DNA from 2 places in the Xylanimonas allomyrinae genome. Region 1 is predicted to be linked to the other one. Evidence: predicted binding sites of a transcription regulator. Region 1 holds the regulator's gene; the other holds the start of a gene.
The links. The regulator HspR, encoded in region 1, represses chaperone genes until heat shock. The targets are predictions, from matches to a motif close to AAGTTGAGTCNNNNNGACTCAACTT.
Positions count from the first base shown of each region.

Region 2: a site for HspR is predicted at 4,291-4,315, ahead of clpB (ATP-dependent chaperone ClpB). Genes of this name have one in related genera too.

Region 1 is NZ_CP035495.1:3,123,817-3,131,317, forward strand. Features, by position in the region: gene dnaK (molecular chaperone DnaK) at 26-1,879, shown strand; gene grpE (nucleotide exchange factor GrpE) at 1,876-2,472, shown strand; gene ET495_RS14075 (DnaJ C-terminal domain-containing protein) at 2,550-3,560, shown strand; gene ET495_RS14080 (heat shock protein transcriptional repressor HspR) at 3,563-4,015, shown strand; gene ET495_RS14085 (hypothetical protein) at 4,024-4,788, opposite strand; gene ET495_RS14090 (sigma-70 family RNA polymerase sigma factor) at 4,970-7,501, shown strand, end outside.
Region 2 is NZ_CP035495.1:2,614,903-2,622,403, reverse strand. Features, by position in the region: gene mnhG (monovalent cation/H(+) antiporter subunit G) at 1-194, shown strand, start outside; partial or broken gene ET495_RS11965 (methylated-DNA--[protein]-cysteine S-methyltransferase) at 344-685, opposite strand; gene ET495_RS18810 (DNA-3-methyladenine glycosylase 2 family protein) at 813-3,176, opposite strand; gene ET495_RS11950 (alpha/beta hydrolase) at 3,272-4,135, opposite strand; gene clpB (ATP-dependent chaperone ClpB) at 4,374-7,037, shown strand; gene ET495_RS11940 (xylulokinase) at 7,044-7,501, opposite strand, start outside.

The sequences.
Region 1 (7,501 bases):
CCAGCATCACCGGAGGAACCCCACCATGGCTCGAGCAGTCGGTATCGACCTCGGCACCACCAACTCCGTCGTCGCCGTCCTGGAGGGCGGCGAGCCGACCGTCATCGCCAACGCGGAAGGATCGCGCACCACGCCGTCGGTCGTCGCGTTCTCGAAGACCGGCGAGGTGCTGGTCGGCGAGGTCGCCAAGCGCCAGGCGGTCACGAACGTCGACCGCACGATCTCCTCGGTCAAGCGCCACATGGGCACCGACTGGAACGTCGAGATCGACGACAAGAAGTACACGGCGCAGGAGATCAGCGCCCGTATCCTCGGCAAGCTCAAGCGCGACGCCGAGGAGTACCTGGGCGAGCCCGTGACCGACGCCGTCGTCACCGTCCCGGCGTACTTCAACGACGCCGAGCGCCAGGCCACCAAGGACGCCGGGCAGATCGCCGGCCTCAACGTGCTGCGCATCGTCAACGAGCCCACCGCGGCGGCCCTCGCCTACGGCCTCGACAAGGGCAAGGAGGACGAGCTCATCCTCGTCTTCGACCTCGGCGGCGGCACGTTCGACGTCTCGCTCCTGGAGGTCGGCAAGGACGAGTCCGACGGGTTCGCCACCATCCAGGTCAAGGCCACGTCGGGCGACAACCGCCTCGGCGGCGACGACTGGGACCAGCGCATCGTCGAGCACCTCATCACGCAGGTGAAGAACGGCACCGGTGTCGACCTGTCGAAGGACAAGATCGCGCTGCAGCGTCTGCGCGAGGCCGCCGAGCAGGCCAAGAAGGAGCTGTCGTCCGCGACCTCCACGAACATCTCGATGCAGTACCTGTCGATGTCGGAGAACGGCCCCGTCCACCTGGACGAGAAGCTCACGCGGGCCCAGTTCCAGCAGATGACGCAGGACCTGCTCGACCGCACCAAGGCGCCGTTCCACAACGTCATCCGCGACGCCGGGATCTCGGTCTCCGACATCGACCACATCGTCCTGGTGGGCGGCTCGACCCGCATGCCCGCCGTCGCCGACGTCGTGCGCGAGCTGACCGGCGGCAAGGAGCCCAACAAGGGCGTCAACCCCGACGAGGTCGTGGCCGTCGGCGCCGCGCTCCAGGCCGGTGTCATCAAGGGCGACCGCAAGGACGTCCTGCTCATCGACGTCACGCCGCTGTCCCTCGGCATCGAGACCAAGGGCGGCGTGATGACCAAGCTCATCGAGCGCAACACCGCCATCCCGACCAAGCGCTCGGAGATCTTCTCGACGGCCGAGGACAACCAGCCCTCCGTCGCGATCCAGGTGTTCCAGGGCGAGCGCGAGTTCACGCGCGACAACAAGCCGCTCGGCACGTTCGAGCTGACCGGCATCGCCCCCGCCCGGCGCGGCATGCCGCAGATCGAGGTCACCTTCGACATCGACGCGAACGGCATCGTGCACGTGTCCGCCAAGGACCGCGGCACGGGCAAGGAGCAGTCGATGACCATCACGGGTGGCTCGGCCATCCCGAAGGAGGACATCGACCGCATGATCAAGGACGCCGAGGCGCACGCCGCCGAGGACAAGCAGCGCCGCGAGGAGGCCGAGACCCGCAACCAGGCCGAGTCGTTCGCCTACTCGATGGAGAAGCAGATCGCGGACAACCGCGACAAGCTCCCCGCCGACGTCGTGACCGAGGTCGAGGCCGACATCGCCGCCGTCAAGACCGCCCTGGAGGGCGAGGACGCCGACGCCGTCAAGGCCGCGTACGAGAAGCTCGGCGCGTCGTCGCAGAAGATCGGCGAGGCGCTCTACGCCCAGCAGCCCGAGGCGGGCGCCGAGGGCGACGCGGCCGGGTCCGCGCCGTCGTCGGACGACGACGTCGTCGACGCCGAGATCGTGGACGAGGACGAGACCAAGTGACCGACGAGCCGCAGGGCACGCCCGAGGTCCCGGAGGGCGACAAGCCCTTCGCGTTCTCGGACAAGCGCAAGGTCGACCCGGCCACCGGTGCCCCCCGTGAGGGGGGCGCCCCGGCCGGAGACCCGCTCGCCGGGCTCGACTTCGAGCCCTCCGCGGAGACGGCCGAGCTCGAGAAGGCCAAGGCCGAGGCGGCCGAGCACCTCGACGCGCTCCAGCGCGAGCGGGCGTCGTTCACCAACTACCGCAACCGTGCGCTGCGCGACCAGGAGGTCGCGCGGACGCGCGGCTTGGAGGACGTGCTCACGGCGCTGCTGCCCGTGCTCGACGACATCGAACGGGCCAAGGCGCACGCCGAGCTCACCGGGCCCATGGCCGCGATCGCCGAGAAGCTCGACGCGTCGCTCGCCCGGTTCGGCATCGAGCGCTACGGCACCGTGGGCGAGGAGTTTGACCCCACGGTCCACGAGGCGCTCATGCACCGCACCACCGACGACGCGACGGCGACGACGATCGAGCTCGTCGTCGAGCCCGGCTACCGGATCGGCGAGCGCGTGGTCCGCGCCGCGCGCGTCGGCGTCGTCGGGCCCGAGTAAGGGCTCGCAGTCCCACGGCCCGGTGGCCGGACCCCAGGGTCCGGCCACCGGGCACCCACCAAGGAAGGAGGCGTCGGGTGACCGGTCAGGACTGGATCGAGAAGGACTTCTACGCCGCGCTCGGCGTCCCCAAGGACGCCGACGATGCTGCGGTCAAGAAGGCATACCGCAAGCTCGCGCGGCAGTACCACCCCGACCAGAACCAGGGTGACGCCAAGGCCGAAGCCAAGTTCAAGGAGATCGGCGAGGCCTACGCCGTGCTCTCGGACGCCGAGCAGCGCAAGCAGTACGACGCCATCCGTGCGATGGCGGGCGGCGGTGCCCGATTCCAGGCCGGCGGCCCCGGAGCGGGCGGCGGCGGGTTCGAGGACATCTTCGGCGCCATGTTCGGCGGCGGGGCGCCCGGGGCGGACCCGCGCACGCGCTACACCGCGGGCGGCGCCGGGTTCGAGGACATCCTCGGGTCGATGTTCGGCGGCGGCGGTGGCGGCGGGCGCGGCTTCGGCGGCGGACGGCGCGCAGGCTTCCAGACGCCCGAGAAGGGCGCCGACCTCGCGGCCGAGACCACCCTCCCGTTCCGCACGGCCGTCGAGGGCGCGACCGTCGAGCTCACCGTCGACGGCAAGAAGGTCACCACGCGCCTCCCCGCGGGCGTCAACGACGGCCAGAAGCTGCGCATCCGGGGCAAGGGCCGGCCCGGAACCGCCGGGGGCGCCGCGGGTGACCTCGTCATCACCGTGCACGTCGGCACGCACCCGCTGTTCACGCTCTCGGGCCGCGACCTGCGCGCGACCGTGCCCGTCACGTTCGCCGAGGCCGCGCTCGGCGCCCAGATCGAGGTGCCCACCCTCAGCGGCGACCCCGTGCGGCTCAAGGTGCCGGCGGGCACGCCGTCGGGCCGCGTGCTGCGCGTCAAGGGCCGCGGAGTCGCCACCTCGAAGGGCACGGGCGACCTGCTCGTGACGGTGCAGGTCGCCGTCCCGCAGAAACTCAGCAAGAAGGCCAAGGAAGCGCTCGAGGCGTTCGCCGCCGAGAGCGACCTCGCCGACGTGCGCGCCGACCTGGCGGCGCGGGCCGCCCAGGCCTAGCCATGAACGACGACGCACCCGTCCTCACGGTCACCCAGGCGGCGACGCTGGCGGGCATGCACCCGCAGACGCTGCGGCAGTACGACCGGCTCGGCCTGGTCGTGCCGCGCCGGACCGTCGGCCGCGGGCGGCGCTACTCGCGCCGCGACGTCGCGCGCCTGCTCGAGGTGCAGCGGCTGGCGCAGGTCGAGGGCATCAACCTCGCGGGGATCAAGCGCATCCTCGACCTGGAACGCCACGTCAGCGTGCTGGAGGAGAAGCTCGCCGAGCTGATCGCCTACCAGACGCAGCAGTTCCAGGCCGAGCGTCGCGTGTTCGCGGCCGGCGCCGAGGGCGAGGTCGTCGTCGTGCAGCGCGGGCGTCGTGCGCGGAGCGTCGACATCGACTCGCACGGGTCCCTGAGCGGCGGCGCGCTCGTGCTGTGGCGGCCAGGCCGCGGGTCCCGCGAGGCCTGAGACCGCTCTCACCGGGCGAGCTGTCCCACAAGATCGACGGCGTCGCTGTACGACGTGGGGAGCCGCTCGATCCACACGCGCGTCGGTCGCCGCATCGCGGCCGCCAGCCCGAGGATCTCTGCGTTCTTCTCGATCACGCGCCGCAGCGTCTGCGCCAGGTGGGGAGTGATCCGGTCACGCGGGCACAGGACGGCGTACAGACCGTCGGTGAGCGCGGCCATCGGGTGGCCCTCACCGAACACCTGGTCGAGCGTGCGGCCGACGGTCGCCGACCGGGCGGTCCGCCGCCACCTGTCGAGATCGTCGAGCGCGACGTCGAGCACCACCAGGCACGCGGTCTCCGCGGGCGTCGTCCCCGCCCGCTGCGCCTCGCCATACGTCTCGCGCAGGCGCTCGCACAAGTAGTCGGCCGTGGGCAGGCCCGTCGCCGGGTCGCGCACCGCCGCGCGGGAGGGTGCCGACTCGTGGCTCTCCGCCCAGCCGACCGACAGCGCGCGCAGGGCGTCGGGGTCCGTCGGGCGGCCCATCGCGCGGTACAGGCACATGAGGTCGTCGATGGCCTCTCCCATGCCGACGCCGTTCGCACCGCGGGCGGCGCCGAGACGCGCTGCCGCCGCGCCGGGGCCACGGCCCGCCTCGACGGCCTCGGCGAGTGCATCGACGGCCGGGTGGTACCAGTCACCCGGTCGCAGCCAGACGTCGGCGAGGCTTGTGGCTCGCCAGCGCTCGCGCACGTCACCGGCACGCGATGCTCCAGCCGGGAACCGGCTCACGTCAGACCACCCCCTTATGGCGGCCCATCATCCCGCAGCGCGGCAGGAAGGACCACCTTCGGGGCCTGTCCACACTTCGGTTTCACCCTCGGCGGACGGGTGACATCGGCGTATCGTGACGCGAGTCCCGCCTCACCTGCGTGCGGGCAGCGCTCCAGTGCAAGGCAGTACGGCGGGGGTCGTGACAGACGTCTACATCGAACCGGGCGATCAGCTCCCTGTCCCGAGCGACGCGGAGCTGATCCTTGAGGTGCGCGGAGGAGATCTCGCCGCCTACGGCGCACTCTACGAACGGCACGCTGCCGCGGCGCGGCGACTGGCACTGTCGTACGTGCGGAACGTCGCCGACGCGGAGGACGTCGTCGCCGACGCGTTCGCGCGCGTGCTCGGCGTGCTCCAGTCGGGCCAGGGCCCCGACCAGATGTTCCGCGCCTACCTGTTCACCGTGGTCAAGAACGCCGCCGTCGAGCTGTCCAGGGGCCACCAGCGCACGCACCCCACGAACGACCCGGCGACGTTCGAGTCGCTGCTGCACGCCGAGCCGTCCTCGGAGGACCCCGCCCTGGCGGGGTTCGAGAAGTCGGTGGTGTCGCGCGCCTACCAGAGCCTTCCGGAGCGGTGGCAGGCCGTGCTCTGGTACACCGAGGTCGAGGGCTGCACGCCCGCCGAGATCGCGTCGATCCTCGGGCTGACGCCCAACGGAGTCTCCGCGCTGGCCTACCGCGCACGCGAGGGCCTGCGGGTCGGGTACCTGCAGCAGCACCTGTCGAACTCGCCCGCGGACGGCTGCCGCACCATCAACGCCCTGCTCGGCGGGTACGTGCGCGGGTCGCTCGCCAACCGCGAGGTCGCCAAGGTCGACGCGCACCTCAAGACCTGCGGCGACTGCCGCACGCTCGTGCTCGAGCTGTCCGACGTCGCGCACGGGATGCGTGGCGTCATCGCCCCGCTCGTCCTGGGCGTCGCTGGGCTCGGGCTGATCGGGGCGCTGCCCCTGGGCACGCTCGTCGGCGCCTCGGCGGCAGGGACCGCTGCGGCCGGGGCGGTCGCCGGCTCGGCCGCGTCCGGATCCGCCGTCGGAGCCGCCGCGGCCGCCAACGCCGCGACCGGCGTGGCGGGCAGCGCCGTCGTCGCCAACGCCGGTGCGGCAGCGGGTGCTGGTGCGGCGACCGGTGCGGCAGCGGGTGCTGGTGCGGCGACCGGTGCGGCAGCGGGTGCTGGTGCGGCGACCGGTGCGGCAGCGGGTGCTGGTGCGGCGACCGGTGCGGCAGCGGGTGCTGGTGCGGCGACCGGTGCGGCCGCTGGTGCTGGTGCGGCGACCGGTGCGGCCGCTGGTGCCGCGGGTGCCGCGACCAGCGCCGCCGTGGCGGGTGGGGCCGCGACCTCCGCGGTCGCTTCGACCGTCGCCGCGACCGCGGGTGCGGGCGCGATCCTCGGCGGCACCAGCATGGCTGCGGCTGCGGGCGCCGTCGCGATCGCCGCCGTCGGCGTGGTCTCGATGCTCCAGGCCATCAGCCCGACGACCGACGCCCTCGGGCCGCCCCCGTCGACGGTCGTCACGGCGTCGGCGTCGACCGCGGCTCCGCTCACCCCCGGCCCCGCCCCGAGCATCTCGCCGTCGGACACGTCGGTGCTCGGCCAGGTGTTCCTCCTCGGGGAGCCCGCGCGGCTGGTCGTCGCGCCGGTGGGCACGGGCACTCTCCAGCCGCGCGTGCCCCAGCGCGTGACGATGAAGGTGCTCAACAAGGGTGAGCAGACCGCGCGCGACACGACCGTGCGGCTGAGCCTGGCCACGGGCCTCGACCCTGATCTCGGGTCCGCGTCCGTGGGCCGCAGCGCGTCGCTGCTGTCGCCCGACGCACCGGGCTGCAGCCTGGGGGCCGACGGCTCCGGCGACGTCCTCTGCGATCTCGGCGACATCACCGGTGGCGCGGCGGCGACCGTCGCCTTCGACGTGCTCGCGCGCGACGGTGGCAGCTACAAGATCAGCGGCGAGATCTGGGCCGACGGCATCCTCCGGAGTCCGGTCGACGTCCCGCCGGCCGCGGTCGACCCGTTCGGGGCGGAGCTCACGGCCGCCTGGGGGACGATCCCCGATCTCGTCAACCCAGGCCTCGGCGACCTGCCGTTGTCCGTCACCAACACGGGCGACGTCGACGCCGCGGCAGGCTGGTCGGTCGACGTCGCACTGCCGGACGGCCTGCTGCTCGCCGGAGCGGACGGCTTGACGTGCGCCGCCGCCGCGGACGCCCCGCAGTCCGTGACGTGTACCGACCCGGACGCGGCGCTCTCGCCCGACGCCCAGGTCGCGGCCGTGCTGCACGTCGTCGCCCCCGCGACCTCGGGCGCCGGGGCGATGCAGGTCGACGCCCGGCCTGTCGTCGCCGGCGGGCACGCGGTCTCCTCGAGCGGCACCTTCACGGTCGCGCGGCCGTGGCACGGCGCGCACGCCGAGACCGGGATCGCCGCGGTGTGCGCGGCGACGGGCGGCGTCGGGACTGCCGACGCCACCGTCCGGGGCACCTACCGCAACACCACCCACCTGGCGGTCACCGCCCGCCTCGACGCGGCCGGCGGGTCCGCGACGTCGTCGGTGCTCACGCCGGGGCAGAGCGCGGACCTCACCGTCCACGACGGCCTGCGCGTGCCGGCAGGCACCGGCACCTGGACTCTCACGACGACGGTGGCCGGCACCGAGTACTCGACGACGCTT
Region 2 (7,501 bases), 510 kb from region 1:
TGATCCTGCTCCTGGCCGGTGTCGCGCTGCGCCTGCGCAGCGGGGCGGCGCTGACGCTGCTCGGCCTCGTGGTCGTGTTCCAGCTCCTGACCAGCCCGGTCGCCGCGCACATGGTGGGGCGCGCCGGGTTCCGCACCGGCAAGGTGCGCTCGCAGGACCTGGACGTGGACGACCTGTCAGGCTCGGGGCGGTAGCGGCACCCGGGCCCGCGACGCACGCGGCAACCGGTGCACCCTCGACGGGGCGCCGGGCCGCTGCGGCTCCTGGCAGGCTCCCGCGACGCGCATCGGACTCCACGACGCGCCGATACGCGTCCGACGCACGTCCGGCGCGCCCGCGGACCTCACACGCCCGCCCCGGCCTCACGCGCCAGCAGCGCCTTCTTGATCCCGGGCCCGTAGCGGAACCCGCCCAGGGTCCCGTCCGTGCGCAGCACGCGGTGGCACGGCACGAACAGCGCCGCCGCGTTCATCGCGCACGCCCCCGCCGCCGCGCGCACGGCCGCCGGCCGGCCCGACCGCTGCGCGTACTGCGTGTACGTGACGACCTCGCCCGGCTCGACGCCGCGCAGCACGTCCCACGCGTGCTGCCGGAACTCGCCCGACCGCTGCCGCACGGGGACCGCCGCGGGCGCGGCGAGATCGCCCGCGTAGTACGCCTCGACGGCGGCGACGGCGTCGGCCAGCGTGTCGCGGGCGGGTCGGCTGTCGGTGCCGGCGCTCGCGGCGGTGCTGCCGACGGTGGTGCCGACCGTTGGGCCGACGGTGGTACCGACCGTTGCGTCGGCTGTGGTGGCGTGCGTTGTTCCGACCTCAGCGTCGTCCGTGGTGCCGACCGCTGTGCCGACGGTGGTGCCGACCGTTGCGTCGGCTGTGGTGGCGTGCGTTGTTCCGACCGCAGCCTCGTCCGTGGTGCCGACCGCTGCGCCGCCGGTGGTACCGACCGTTGCGTCGGCTGTGGTGGCGTGCGCTGTTCCGACCGCAGCGTCGTCCGTGGTGCCGACCGCTGCGCCGACCGCTGTGCCGACCGCTGCGCCGACCGTCGTGCCGGCGTCGGGAACGACCGACGGCGGCCGCAGCGACGGGTGGACGAGCGCGACGAGCGCCGCGACGTCGTCGGTCCAGCCGGACGCGAGCACGGCGTCGTCGCAGACGACGACGGTGAAGGGTCCGTCGGGCGTGGCGAGGGTGGCGGAGCGGGCGGTCATGAGGGGTCCTCTCGGGTCTGGGCGCCGGGGCGGCGTCCGGCGTGGTGGCGGCACGCCACAGGTGCATGGCGGCGTACGAGCGCCAGGGCGCCCAGGCGGCGGCGCGTGCGGCGAGGTCGCGGTGCCGTCGCCCTGCGGGCAGGCCGGCAGGGGGCGCGACGCCCGCCGCGGCGGCCCCGGCGAGCAGGGCGACGTCGCCGTCGAGCCACGCGTCCGGGTCGCCGAGCACGCGCATCGCGACGTACGCGGCCGTCCAGGGGCCGACGCCGGGCAGGGCGGTGAGCGCAGCCCGCAACGCCTCGGGGTCCGCGCCGACGTCCACCGCGAGGGTGCCGTCGGCGAGGGCGCGTGCGGCGCCGACGACGGCGGACACGCCGCGCGCGGGCAGGCGCAGCGGCCGGTCCGGGTCGGACGCCGCGGGGCTGCCGGGGTCCGCGACGGGGACTCCCGCGGCGATCGTCGCGGGCGAGGGGAACAGCGTCGTGAGACCGGCGAACCCCGAGGCGTACGGCGTGCCGAGACGGGCCGCGAGCCGGCTCAGGTGGGTGCGCGCCGCCGCGACGGAGATCTGCTGCCCGACGATCGCGCGCAGCACCAGCTCGTGCGGGTCGACCGCCCCGGGGACGCGGATGCCCGGCGTCGCGGCGACCAGCGGGGCGAGCGCGGCGTCGACGGCGAGGGCGGTGTCGACGGCGACCGGGTCCGCGTCGAGGTCGAGCAGCCGCCGTGCGCGCGCGACGGCGGCGGCGACGTCGGCGAGGGACGTGAGCTCGACGCGCAGCCGCAGGGTCCACGCCTGCCGCGTCGCGGCGCACCCGGCGCGCCGCGGGCCCGGTTCCGGCGACACCGTCGGGGTGGCCGTGACCTCCAGCGCGGCGGGGCCGTGCGGCAGGGTCAGCGTGCGGGCGTAGCGCAGCGCTGAGGGGTCGAGGGATGCGGACTCGACGCCGTCCATGGCGCGCGCCGCGAGGAAGGCGAAGATGCCGGGCGCGTCGAACGGGGCGCGCACGGGCAGGCGGAGCGCGAGGCGCACGGTGGTTTCCGCGCGGGGCAGGACTCGCGCGGGGTGCGCACGCTCGCCGTCGGCCGGGCGTGCCGGCGCATGGCCCGGGCCGTGGTCGTGGCCGTCGGCGCCCTGCAGGCCGTCTGCGCCGTCGGGGCCGCGCAGGCCGTCGCCGCCGTCGGCCCCGCGCAGGCTCTCGGCCGCACCGGCACCGCGTGGAGCCTCGCCGCGTGCGGGGCCTGGGTCGCGTGCGGGGCCGCGGTTCGGTGCGGGGACCGGGGCGCGGGCCGCCTCGTCGTGTGCCGCCTCGTCGTGTGCCGCCCGGTCGTGTGCCGCCCTGTTGTGTGCCGCCCGGTCGTGTGCCGCCTGGCCCCGCCGCCCTGCGCGGACCCGCGTGGCCGCCCCCCGCAGCGCTCCGGGCGTCGTGGCGAAGACGTCCTGCACGGTGTCGTTGAACTGGCGGATCGACCCGAACCCGGCCGCGAAGGCGACGTCGGCGAGCCTCAGGTCGGTGCCGGCGAGCAGCGCCCGCGCCGTCTGCGCCCGCTGCGCGCGGGCGAGCGCGAGCGGCCCGGCGCCGAGCTCGGCGACGAGCAGCCGGTGGACGTGCCGGGGGCTGTAGCCGAGCCGCCCCGCGAGCCCGGCGACGCCCTCGCGGTCGACGACGCCGTCCGCGAGCAGGCGCATGGCCCGCCCGGCGAGGTCGCGGCGCAGGTTCCACGCGGGCGTGCCGGGTGCCGCCTCGGGCAGGCAGCGCTTGCAGGCGCGGTAGCCGGCCTCGTGGGCGGCGGCGGACGTGAGGTAGAACGTGACGTTCTCGGGCCGCGGGGTGCGTGCCGGGCACGACGGCCTGCAGTAGATCCGGGTGGTGTGCACGGCCGTGAAGAACTGCCCGTCGAACCGGGCGTCGCGCGCGGCGATCGCGCGGTAGCGCTCGGCGAACAGGTCGGTCCCGGTGGCGGTCATGCGGCCATCGTGACCTGCCGCGGCTCGTCGCGGCTAGCGGGATTCGGACATGACGGCGTGAGGTGTCGCGCCACGCCGCCGCGCGAGCCGGTGCCTCACGCGGGCACGCGCGCTCCCAGCCAGTCGACGACCGCCCGCAGGTACTCCTCGCGCGCGGGCGGCGGCGACAGTGCGAGGTCGTGCGCGCCGCCCTCGACCGTCACGAGCTGCACGTCGCGCCCCAGGTGCCGTGCGCCGCGCCGGATGTGTGCGACGTCGAGCACCGAGTCGGTGGTCAGCAGCGCGTCGTGGGCGTGCCGGTGCGGCCCCGACCGTGCCGAGACGAGCACGAGCGTCGGCACCGCGACGTCGAGTCCGTGCCGGAGCCGCCGCTGTGCCGCGCGCACGGACCGGAACCAGCCGGCCCGCACGGGGAAGCCCTCGACCGGCTTCCAGGCGAGGTCGTAGCCCCAGGCCTCGTGCAGCGCTCGCCCGTAGTGCTCGCCCAGCCCGCCGAGGGGGAGCCGTGGCGCGACGCGTCCGACGACGTCGACCAGCCGCGTCACGGGCCCGCGCAGCAGCCAGTTCTCGTTGAGGTCGAACCACGGGCTGTTGAGCACGAGGGCATCGACGCGTCCGGGCCGGCTCGCGGCCCAGAGCGACGTCACCAGGCCGCCCATCGAGTGGGCCAGGACCACGAGCGTCGTGTGCCCGGCCGCGCGCACGGCCCCGGCCGCGGCGTCCAGGTCGCGCGCGTGCAGCGCGATGTCCGGGACCAGGTTGGGGTCGTGGCCCGCGGCGGCGTGCGCCGCCAGGGACCGCCCGTATCCGCGCAGGTCGACGGCGTAGAAGGCGTAGCCCGCGGCCGCGAGCGCGCGTGCGACGTGCGGGTGGAAGAAGTAGTCGACGAACCCGTGGACGTAGAGCACGGCGACCGGGCGCGGGCCGTCGTCGCCGTCGACCGACGGGGTGTGGCGCACGAGCGTGGCCTGCGCGCCGTCGCGCAGGGGAGCGGTCGCTGCTCGAACTCCTCGCCCAGGACGTCGGGCTGCCAGCGGGGTGCGTCGCTCATGCCTCGGTGCATGCGTCCATGCTGCCAGGTCGGCCTGGCCTGCGGGTTCCCGGTTGGCATTCAAAGTTGAGCGGAATAGACTCAACTTTGCGATGGTTGCCCCGGCAGGCAACCGCCACCCATCCCGGATCACTCGCGGAGCACGTATGGACACCAAGTTCACGACCATGTCGCAGCAGGCCCTCGGCGACGCCGTCCAGTCGGCGTCCGCGGCCGGCAACCCTCAGCTCGAACCCGCTCACCTGCTCGCGTCGCTGCTCGCGCAGCAGGGCGGCGTCGCCGTCGGGCTGCTCGATGCCGTCGGCGCGAACACGCAGGAGATCGGCCGCAAGGTGCGCGCCGCGCTCGTCGCGCTGCCCCAGGCCAGCGGCACGACGACGGCGCAGCCGCGCGCGAGCCGCGCCACCGCCGTCGCGCTGGAGACCGCCCAGAAGGAGGCGCAGGCGCTCGGCGACGAGTACGTCTCGACAGAGCACCTGCTGATCGGCATCGCCGCCGGTCAGAGCCCCGCCGCGCAGGCGCTCACCGCCGCCGGCGCGACCCCCGACGCGCTGCGGGCCGCGCTGCCCGCCGTGCGCGGCTCTTCCCGCGTGACCAGCGCCAACCCCGAGGGCACCTACAAGGCCCTGGAGCAGTACGGCACCGACCTCACCCAGCGCGCCCGCGACGGCAAGCTCGACCCGGTCATCGGGCGCGACTCCGAGATCCGCCGCGTCATCCAGGTGCTCTCGCGGCGCACCAAGAACAACCCCGTGCTCATCGGCGAGCCCGGCGTCGGGAAGACGGCCGTCGTCGAAGGCCTCGCGCAGCGCATCGTCGCGGGCGACGTGCCCGACTCGCTGCGCGGCAAGCGGCTCGTGGCGCTCGACCTGGCCAGCATGGTCGCGGGTGCCAAGTACCGCGGCGAGTTCGAGGAGCGGCTCAAGGCCGTGCTGGAGGAGATCCAGTCCTCCGACGGCGAGGTCGTCACGTTCATCGACGAGCTGCACACCGTCGTCGGCGCGGGCGCCGGCGGCGAGGGCGCCATGGACGCGGGCAACATGCTCAAGCCCATGCTGGCCCGCGGCGAGCTGCGCCTCGTGGGAGCGACGACGCTCGACGAGTACCGCGAGCACATCGAGAAGGACCCGGCCCTGGAGCGCCGCTTCCAGCAGGTCTTCGTGGGCGAGCCGTCCGTGGAGGACACGGTCGCGATCCTGCGCGGGCTCAAGGAACGGTACGAGGCCCACCACAAGGTGACCATCGCCGACTCCGCGCTCGTCGCGGCCGCAACCCTGTCCGACCGTTACATCTCGGGCCGCCAGCTGCCCGACAAGGCCATCGACCTGGTCGACGAGGCCGCCTCGCGGCTGCGCATGGAGCTCGACTCGTCGCCCGTCGAGATCGACGAGCTGCAGCGCGCCGTCACGCGCCTGGAGATGGAGGAGGTCGTGCTGAGCGAGTCGACCGACGCCGCCTCCGTCGAGCGTCTCGGCCGCCTGCGCGCCGAGCTCGCCGACAAGCGCGAGGCCCTCGCCGGGCTCACCGCCCGCTGGGAGGCCGAGAAGGCCGGCCACAACCGGGTGGGCGACCTGCGCGCCCGCCTCGACGAGCTGCGCGTCGACGCCGAGCGCAAGCTGCGCGACGGCGACCTCGAGGGCGCCGCGCGCATCCAGTACGGCGAGATCCCGGCCGTCGAGAAGGAGCTGGTGGAGGCGGAGTCCGCCGAGTCCGGCCACGCCCCCGACGGCGGTACGGGTTCGTCCACCACCGACGCCGGATCCGGGGCAAACCCGTACCCCCAGCGGGAAGCGCCCATGATCGCCGACAAGGTCGGGGCCGACGAGGTGGCCGAGGTCGTGGCCGCGTGGACCGGGATCCCCGCCGGACGGCTGCTTCAGGGGGAGACCGAGAAGCTGCTGTCCATGGAGTCCGTCATCGGGGCCCGGCTCATCGGGCAGGCCGCCGCCGTGCAGGCCGTGTCCGACGCCGTCCGGCGCGCCCGCGCCGGGGTCGCCGACCCCGACCGGCCCACCGGGTCCTTCCTGTTCCTCGGGCCCACCGGCGTCGGCAAGACCGAGCTGGCCAAGGCGCTCGCGGACTTCCTGTTCGACGACGAGCGCGCCATGGTCCGCATCGACATGTCCGAGTACGGGGAGAAGCACTCGGTCGCCCGGCTGGTCGGGGCGCCCCCCGGGTACGTCGGCTACGAGGAGGGAGGTCAGCTCACCGAGGCGGTGCGCCGCCGTCCGTACTCGGTCGTGCTGCTCGACGAGGTCGAGAAGGCCCACCCCGAGGTCTTCGACATCCTGCTCCAGGTGCTCGACGACGGCCGCCTGACCGACGGCCAGGGCCGCACCGTCGACTTCCGCAACGTGATCCTCGTGCTGACGAGCAACCTGGGCTCGCAGTTCCTCGTGGACCCGACGCTGTCGGACGAGGGCAAGCGCGAGGCCGTGATGACGACCGTCCGGGCGTCGTTCAAGCCCGAGTTCCTCAACCGGCTCGACGACGTCGTGGTGTTCGACGCGCTGTCGCTCGACGAGCTGGGCAAGATCGTCGACCTGCAGGTGCGCGCCTTCGCCGGCCGCCTCGCCGACCGGCGCATCCAGCTCGACGTCACGCCGGCCGCACGCGAGTGGCTGGCCCTCGAAGGGTTCGACCCCGCGTACGGGGCGCGCCCGCTGCGCCGCCTGGTGCAGCGCGAGATCGGCGACCGCCTGGCCCGGCTGCTCCTGGCCGGGGAGGTGCACGACGGCGCCACGGTGCTGGTCGACCGGCCGGACGACCTGGAGGTGGAGGGGCTGACGCTGAGCACCCGCGAGGGCTGAGCGGCGTCAGGCCCCGGACAGTCGCGCGAACGTCTCCCGCAGGGCCGGGTAGAGCGTCGCGTACGCCGGGTAGAGCCCGTCGTACACGGCGACGTCGCCCGGCTCGGGAACGATGTCGTGCCCTGCGGCGACGAACCGGTTCACGGGGCTCGGCCCCGCGTCGGCGGGTCCGGCGATCCAGGCGTGAGCCTGGATCGCCGCGCCCGCGGCGCTCACCTCGCCGTCCGCGCACACCCGGACGCGACGCCCGGTGACCGATGCGACGACCTGTGCCCACAGCGGTGACCGCGCCCCGCCGCCGACGGCGCGCAGCTCGCGCGCCGACGTGCCCGTGGCGGCCTCCAGCAGGCCGAGCTGGAGCCGCAGCTCGAACGCGACGCCCTCCAGCACGGCCCGGTACAGGTGTGCCGGGGTGTGCCGCCCGTGCCACCCGACGACGGCGCCGCGCGCGAGCGGGTCCCAGT